DNA from 2 places in the Rhizobium sp. CFBP 8752 genome. Region 1 is predicted to be linked to the other one. Evidence: riboswitches for the same ligand, from Rfam matches in the RefSeq annotation. Region 1 holds a riboswitch; the other holds the start of a gene.

Region 1 (4,416 bases):
GAGATCGAGCAGCACAAGCTCGGCAAGGCGATTGAGCGTGAAGAACACTGGATGCGCTACGGCGTGACCGCAAGGCGCAAGCGCAACATGCGCCGCGTCGGCGAACTGCAGTCCATGCGTGCCGACTACCGTGGCCACAAGGGGCCGCAGGGCTCCGTTCAGGCCTCCGTCGCCGAAGGTCGCGAGTCCGGCAAGCTGGTGGTGGAAGCGGAAAACATCACCAAGACCTATGACAAGCCGATCGTTGCGCCATTCTCGATCCGCATCCATCGCGGCGACCGCATCGGTCTTGTTGGCCCGAATGGTGCTGGCAAGACGACGCTTCTGAAGATGCTGACGGGCCAGCTCGCCCCCGATGGCGGCTGGATCAAGCTCGGCACCAATCTCGAGATCGCCACGCTCGACCAGAAGCGCGAGGACCTCGATCCTGCGGACACGCTGTCCCACTACCTGACAGACGGCCGCGGCGAAACGCTGCTGGTCAACGGCGAACAGCGGCATGTGGCGGGCTACATGAAGGACTTCCTGTTCCAGCCGGAACAGATCCGCACGCCGATCAAGAACCTCTCCGGCGGAGAGCGCGCAAGGCTGATGCTGGCCCGCATGCTGGCAAAACCATCGAACCTTTTGATCCTCGACGAACCGACCAACGACCTCGACATCGAGACACTGGACCTTCTGCAAGAAATCGTTGCGGGATATGCCGGCACCGTCATTCTCGTCAGCCATGACCGCGACTTTCTCGACCGCACCGTGACCTCGACGATCGCTCCGGTAGATCCGGATGCGCCGGATGGACGCTGGATCGAATATGCAGGCGGCTATACCGACATGCTGCAGCAGCGCAAAGGCATGGCCGACGAAAAGCGCCGCGCCGATAAGGCGGAAAAGGCAAAGACCGAAGGCAGTGCGCCCGGTGTCACTAAGGCAAAGGGCAAGCTTTCGTTCAAGCAGAAATTCGCGCTCGAAAACCTTCCCAAGGAAATGGCGAAGGCACAGGACGACATCGCCACGTCCGAACGCAAGATGGCCGATCCCAAACTCTTTGCCAAAGACCCGTCGGCATTTTCAAAGCTTGCCGCAGAAACGGCAAAACTGCGCGATCGCGTCGCCAAAATGGAAGAAGAATGGCTGGAACTCGAGATGCTCCGAGAACAGATTGAAGGATAGTTAAAGAATTCCTATACTTAACAAATAAATATCCACAGTTTTATTTGTCGCGAGCCGGAACAAACATTCCCCGGTGACGTTCGGCATCCATCAAGTGGTCGAAATGCGTAGTGCGGTATGAATGCCGACATGCCGACCAGATGGAAACAAAACGGTTAGGAATGTCCAATGCTGACTAATGTGATGCGTCGTCGGCTGGCGAGTGATGCAATGGAACAGCGCGTTCTGATCGTTGAGGACGAATTCCTGATCGCGCTTGATGTTGCCGAGACTGTCGAGAGCATGGGTCTCAAGGTTGCAGGCTTTGCCAGCGCCCGCAAGCACGCCCTGTCGCTCGGTGCATACGCCGATATCGCGCTGGTCGACGTCAATCTCGCCGATGGCCGCACAGGTCCGGAAATCGGCCGCGAACTCGCTGCCGAGTATGGTCTGACCGTCATCTTCATGACGGCCAATCCGGAAGACGTGAAAGACGGCGTCGAAGGATCGCTGGGCGTTCTGACTAAGCCCGTCATGCCGCATGTTGTGGAACAGACGATCGACTACGCTATCGCCAACCGTCTCGGCGGCATGGCGATCGTGCCGCGCGACCTCAAGATCTTCCGCAATGCGGCACAGTCGGGCTATTCGCTCAACGCCTGACGCGAACTGATCCTGCAATGAAGATAGCCGTCCGGCACACCGGGCGGCTTTGTTCGTATTGGTGGCCTCCGTAGCCCGCAAACTCAAGCCGGCACCGGTTCGACACCACTTGCCAGACAATTCCTTCACCGTTACATCTACTCCCGCTCTAACGGGGTGCTGCGCGGTAACGTGCGGCTGAGAGGCTTTCAGCCAACCCGCGGAACCTGATCCGGCTAACACCGGCGGAGGGATTAGACGGCTCACGCTCAGCGCCTATTCCCCTTGTAGATTGACTTTGAAGGAGGCGTTGATGCGCAAACTCTTGCTATCGCTCACCGTGGCTGCGGCCACCATCATCCTGTCACCGGCCGCAAGGGCCGAAGACAAGGTGCTGACCATCTACACCTATGAAAGCTTCACCGCCGACTGGGGCCCCGGCCCCAAGGTGAAGGCCGCTTTCGAAAAAACCTGCGCCTGCAAGGTCGAATTCGTGGCTGTCGCCGATGGCGTCGCACTCTTGACCAGGCTGAAGCTGGAGGGGGAGACGACCATGGCCGATATCGCGCTCGGGCTCGACACCAACCTGATTTCGGAGGCGAAGGCGACCGGCCTATTCGAACCGCATGGACTGCAGGCATCCTCCGGCAATGGCGGGATCAGCGTTCCCGGCAATTACGCCGACGATACGTTCCTGCCCTATGACTACGGTCATTTCGCCGTCGTCTACGACACGAAAACCATCAAGAACCCGCCGAAGAGCCTGAAGGAACTGGTGGAGGGCGATCCTTCGCAGAAGATCGCGATCGAAGATCCGCGCACCTCGACACCCGGCCTCGGCCTGCTTTTGTGGATGAAATCCGTCTATGGCGACAAGGCGCCGGAAGCCTGGGCAAAGCTGAAGGGCCGCATCCTCACCGTCACGCCCGGCTGGTCGGAAGCCTATGGCCTGTTTACCAAGGGCGAAGTGCCGATGGTGCTGTCCTATACGACCTCGCCTGCCTATCACATGGTGGAGGAGAACGAGAACCGTTACCAGGCCGCCGCGTTTTCCGAGGGACATTACGTGCAGATCGAAGTGGCCGGCATGCTGAAGGGCGCCCGTGACAAGGATCTCGCCCGTGACTTCCTGAAATTCATGGTGTCGCCGGGCTTCCAGGATGTGATCCCCACCACCAACTGGATGATGCCGGTAACGAAGACGTCGCAACCGCTGCCAGACGCTTTCGGCAAGCTGGTTCAGCCGGAAAAGACATTCCTGATGGGATCCGACGAAGTCGCAAAAAACCGCCAGGCCTGGATCGACGAATGGCTCAACGCCATGAGCATGAACTGATCGGCTGAACCGGGTATGCTGCTGACCGCTGCCGAGCGAAGACGGGGGATTTCCGGCGGGGTGATGAGCCTTGGCGCGATCGCGCTTTTCGTCGGCATTGCGGTCTCGGCCCTGCTGCTCTGGGATGCCCCTGAAACGCAGGGGCGATTGTTCTCGGCCTATACCGGCCGGATCCTGCAGTTCACGCTGTGGCAGGCGGCGCTCTCCACCCTGTTCTCGGTGTGTCTGGCGCTTCCCGTCGCACTTGCCCTGGCAAGACGGCCCCGTTTCGTCGGTCGTGTCTGGATCGTGCGGCTGATGGCGCTGCCGATGGGTCTGCCGGTTCTGATCGGTGCGCTGGGTCTGATCGGCATCTGGGGTCGCCAGGGTGCCGTCAATGGTGTCCTCTCGACGCTGGGACTGGAGCAGCCGATCAGCATTTACGGGCTGACCGGCATTCTTCTGGCCCATGTCTTCTTCAACCTGCCGCTTGCCGCCCGGTTGTTTCTCGTGGCGCTTGAGCGGCAGCCGGCGGAATACTGGCTTTTGTCCTCCAGCCTCGGCATGAAGCCCCTGTCGATCTTCCGTTTCATCGAGAGGCCCGCCCTCATCCGCGTCGTGCCAGGCATTGCCGGGCTGATCTTCATGCTCTGTGCCACCAGTTTCACGCTGGTCCTCATCCTGGGTGGCGGGCCGGCGGCGACGACGCTGGAAGTGGCGATCTACCAGTCGCTGCGCTTCGATTTCGATCCGCCGCGTGCCATCGGACTGGCGGTGCTACAGATCGCTGTGACGGGCCTGATCCTCGCCGCCCTCGCGTTTCTCCCCGCCCCCGACGGCACGCATGTCACTGCCGGCCGCGCCACCCGCCGCTTCGATGGACGGACATGGGGCGCAAGGCTGTGGGACGGCTCGACCATCCTCGCTGCGACCCTGTTTCTCGTCCTGCCGCTTGCCTCGATCTTCCTAGCCGGCATCAAGGCCGATCTCTGGCGGCTGGCCTCAAGCCCCGCCTTCCTCAACGCGGCCTATACAAGCCTGTCGATCGCGCTCTTGTCCGGGCTGCTGGCCGTCAGCGTTGCATTGGCGATCATCCATGCGCGCATTGCCATAAGAGACCTCCGCCATCCCGGCATCCCGGCGCGTGGACTGGCGGCGATGCTCGGCGCGACGTCGTCGCTGGTGCTGCTGGTGCCGCCGGTGGTGATCGGGACAGGCTGGTTCCTGCTGCTTCGCCCGTTTGGCGATGTCTCGCGGTTTGCCCCGGCACTGGTCGCGGCGATCAACATGCTGATGGCGCTGCCCTTCGT
Region 2 (4,416 bases), on a different contig from region 1:
TTCATGGGGCCAACGCCAGACCCGACGATGTCCAGGATGCGTGACCGGATCGCGGACTGGTACGGTCGGATGCATCCGGACGACAGTTTGCGGGTTCGACGGGAATGGCTTGGATGGCTGCCATCCGGCGACCCCTTTGAAACCAGGTTTCGCATGCGTCTGCACGACGACAGCTGGCGATGGATGGTCAGTCGAGCAAAGCCTCATCGCGATGCGACCGGCAAGATCGTGAAATGGTACGGCACCATCACCGAGATCGTGCCCACGGAGGTCCCGCTGGACGGGAAAGTATCCGTGAAGGCTCCTCATGTCTGGCATGATCCGGACCAGGCTGATGTCCTGCCGACGCAACACTTGATCTCGATGCTGATGAGGATGTTTGAGTCCGCGCCCATTGCCATGGCCATCACGACGAGCGACACGAAAACCTCGAGCTACGTCAAAGTCAACGATGCCTATCTGAAGCTCACCGGCCTGAAATGGGACGAGATCAACGGAAAGAAGCTGATTTCCGAGGGTGCCGCGATCGACAATCCCGCCCGCGACAGACGGCACCGGCTGTTGCGCGAGGACGGCGCCTACGAGCTCGAAGATGTTGAGATTGCTCATTCGGATGGTACGATCATCCCAACCCTGATTTCTGCGCAACGCACGATCGTCGATGGCGTTTCATTCGATGTGGAGGTCATTGTCGATGTGTCTGCCCGCGTCAGGCAGCAGCGCGCTATCGAAAGCGCTCTGAAAACCTCCGCGCAGACCGATGCCCTGTCAGGACTCCCAAACCGAGCCTGTTTTGATGAGGTTGTTGCCGGAGAGGTTGCCCGCAACCTGCTCAATGACAGAAAGCTCGCCATCGCCTACATCGATCTCAACGGCTTCAAGATCGTCAACGACAGTCTGGGGCATTCCGCAGGCGACGAAGTCCTGCGAACGATCTCGGCGAGACTTCGCGAAAGTTTCCGAGCGACGGATTTCATCGCCAGGGTCGGAGGAGACGAGTTTGCTATTCTTCTCGACATGGATCGCAAGTTTGCGGGCGATATGCAGACCCATATTCAGGAAACGATGGAAAGGGTGTTCAAGCCGATCCCCATCGATGGCCAGGTGACATTCACGGGTGCCGCGGTCGGCGTTACGTTCCTAAAGGCCGAAGACACGCCGCAAACTTATGTCAAACGCGCTGACGACTATATGTATCTGGCGAAAGCCACCGGAAAACGGGTGGCCGTCGTGTGTTTCGGTCAGGTTCTCGATCCCCCGACGACGCATAAAGTGGACCGGACGAACGGTGTTCGCGACGGCTGAAGTGTGTCGACGGCCGAACTATCGGCAGCCGATATTGCGAGGTGTTGTGCCAACCCCTTTCATGCAGGGCAGGTCTGGATACCTATCCAGACTGCCGCGGTCGTCGTCAGTCCGGCGCGACTGACGACGGAGGCCGGATTGTGGCGGCATCGTCGGCCGCTGCATCGTTCTCTCCACCAAACGCCGCATCAGCCTGCTGGTTGACCTTGGTCACATCGTCGCTTTCCTGATCCGACATGTCGGCTGGATGCTCGGAACGCTTCCAGTGATCGTCATGGGACCCTTCAGGACGGCCTTCTTCCTCCCACAGTCTGTAGGCCCGTTCGCGCTGTTCCTGTTCTCTATCGGTCATGGTTGCTCCTCCTAAGTTGCGAAGACATAACCAGCGGACGGGCCCCGGGTTTCCGGGAGGCGGATGACATAGAATAAAATTTTTGTCAGCTCGCCGCGCAGGCTCTGCCGGACAGCGATCGCAAGCGATTGACAAAGCCCGTTTCTTTGTCCAACCTTGGCGTCATTCCGAGGGGAGCATCGAACGGTGCTGAGATGGCGGTGAGCCGGACCCTTGAACCTGATCCGGGTCATACCGGCGTAGGAACGGAAACGGCGCAATACCGCACCTCTTTCTTATTCTCCGCTCGCCTGGATCTCCATGATGTCAAGGTCAGGAGATCAGCCATGCTTACGCTCTCGAGAAATACCCGAATAGGACGAATGCGGTTCGACGGTTTCAACCCGCGTCGCTGACATGCAGTCCCGGTTTGCAGCCCTCGGGCTTTTTCTGCTGCTGGTAGGCTGGCAGATAGCCGTTCAGGTCTTTTCGCCGCCACGCTATCTTTTGCCGCCACCGCTCGCGGTGGTGCAGGCATTGGTGCGTCAGAGCAGCTTCCTCGCTCATCATACCGCTGTCACCATCACCGAGATTTTTGCAGGTCTCGTCGCCGGCAGCATCTTCGGTGCGGCGGTCGCGTTTCTCGTCGTGGCATTCCCGCGGGCCGGCAGGCTTGCCTGGCCGATCATCCTTATCCTGCAGACCTTTCCGGTCTTCGTGCTGGCACCCATCCTGGTGCTCTGGCTCGGTTTCGGCATGGCGTCGAAAGTGATGATGACGACGCTCGTCATCTTCTTCCCGGTCGCCTCCGCCTTCGCAGATGGCCTGAGGCGGACGGAACCAGCGATCCTGGAAGCCGCCGCGCTGACAAGCGCGACGCCCTGGCAGATCCTTGTGAGGCTCAGAACACCGCTTGCGCTGCCGGCGCTCGTGTCCGGTCTGCGCGTCGCCGTGCCGCTCGCGCCGCTGGGTGCCGTGATCGGCGAATGGGTCGGGGCTTCAGCCGGGCTCGGCTTCGTCATGGTTCAGGCGAACGCCCGCATGCAGACCGACACCGTTTTCGCAGCCATGACCATCCTGGCCCTGACCAGCGTCGCGCTGCGCCTCGGTTTCGACCGTCTCGTAAAGGGACGCCCCCATTGGGCGACCGAGACCGAACAACAGACACAGTTATCATCGTGAGGAGAGACGACCACCCATGAAACGCATGCTTCTGGCCTTTGCCATTGCCATATCCGCCAGCATGAATGCATCCGCAACGCATGCCGCAGAAAAGCTCACCGTCATGCTTGAATGGTTTGTGAACCCGGACCATGCGCCGCTCGTGATTGCCGCCGAAAACGGCTATTTCAAAGCCGCCGGCCTCGATGTCGAGCTGGTGCCTCCCGCCGACCCGTCGACGGTGCCTCGCCTCGTTGCCGCCGGCCAGGCCGATATCGGCATCCACTACCAACCGAACCTGTATCTCGATCGTGCAGCCGGCCTGCCGCTCAAGCGAATCGGTACCCTCGTCGAAACGCCCTTGAATACGGTGACGGTTCTCGCCGATGGCCCGATCAAGAGCCTCAAGGACCTGCGCGGCAAGAAGGTCGGCTTTTCCGTCACGGGTTTCGAAGACGCGATGCTGAAGCGCATGCTCGAGGGCGAAGGCATTGGGCTTACCGAGGTCGAACTGATCAACGTCAATTTCGCCCTCTCGCCGTCGCTGATCGGCGGCAAGGTCGATGCCACGCTTGGCGGCTTCAGAAACTTCGAACTGACGCAGATGCGGATCGAAGGGCACGAGGGCCGTTCATTCTTTCCGGAAGAACACGGCGTCCCCGTTTACGACGAGCTGATCATCGTCACACGCGACGGGCTGGCGACAGATCCTCGCCTGCCCCGCTTTCTCGAAGCCGTCGAGAAGGCTGCAATTTTCCTGACCAATCACCCCGATGATGCCTGGAAACTGTTCATCAAGGCCTATCCCAACCTCGACGACCCGCTCAATCGTCAGGCGTTCACCGACACGCTGCCGCGTTTCGCCAAACGGCCTGCAGCGCTGGATCGGGGTCGCTACCAGCGCTTCGGTGAGTTCATGGCCGCGAGCGGCCTTATTCCGCAGGCCCCGCCGGTCGATGACGTGGCGATCGAAATCCGGTGATGACAATGAACAATTCCCCGACGCCGCAACAGGCCGGCGATCTCCTGGCACGTGTGAGGGCCCGGCGCCCGCGCGTCCATTGCCTGATGAACACCGTGGTGCAGAAATTCGTTGCTGACGGCATCACTGCAATCGGCGCCATCCCCTCGATGACCTCCTCCCCGGACGAAATCGTCGGTTTCGTCTCCAAGGCTGATGTCCTCGTCGTCAATCTCGGCACGCTGGATGCTGACCGTCGCAAGGTGATCGAACTGGCTGTCGAGGTTGCAAACGATCATGGAAAACCCTGGGTCCTCGATCCCGTTCATAGCGACTATTCCCCCGTGCGGCTGGAGTTTGCAAAGACATTGATCGCCCGCCGCCCAACAGTACTGCGTGGCAACAGCGCGGAGATGGCGCTGTTCGGAGACATTGGCGAAACACTGAAAATCGAGACCGGCGCTCACGATCGCCTGACGGATGGCGCGCGAACCGGCACTGTTCGTAACGGCCACCGATGGATGGCGGATGTTACCGGGACCGGTTGCCTGTCAGGTGGCATCATCGCAGCGTATCTGGCCGTCGAACCGGAAGCCATGGCTGCGGCGGCTGCGGCACTAGCGACGACCGGCGTCGCCGCCGAACAGGCCGCCGGGCA

Evidence for each region. Region 1 has a riboswitch for thiamine pyrophosphate ahead of thiB (thiamine ABC transporter substrate binding subunit). Riboswitches for the same ligand answer to the same signal wherever they lie in the genome.
Region 2: another riboswitch for thiamine pyrophosphate. It lies ahead of IFT59_RS14470 (ABC transporter permease); the one in region 1 lies ahead of thiB (thiamine ABC transporter substrate binding subunit).

What each region holds. Positions count from the first base shown of each region.
Region 1 covers NZ_JACYUZ010000001.1:105,299-109,714, reverse strand. The annotation lists gene IFT59_RS00450 (ABC-F family ATP-binding cassette domain-containing protein) at 1-1,170, shown strand, start outside; gene IFT59_RS00445 (response regulator) at 1,339-1,812, shown strand; TPP riboswitch at 1,955-2,062, shown strand; gene thiB (thiamine ABC transporter substrate binding subunit) at 2,105-3,127, shown strand; gene thiP (thiamine/thiamine pyrophosphate ABC transporter permease ThiP) at 3,143-4,416, shown strand, end outside.
Region 2 covers NZ_JACYUZ010000002.1:272,188-276,603, reverse strand. The annotation lists gene IFT59_RS14480 (EAL domain-containing protein) at 1-1,305, shown strand, start outside; gene IFT59_RS14475 (DUF2934 domain-containing protein) at 1,412-1,657, opposite strand; TPP riboswitch at 1,818-1,920, shown strand; gene IFT59_RS14470 (ABC transporter permease) at 2,054-2,818, shown strand; gene IFT59_RS14465 (ABC transporter substrate-binding protein) at 2,835-3,779, shown strand; gene IFT59_RS14460 (hydroxyethylthiazole kinase) at 3,779-4,416, shown strand, end outside.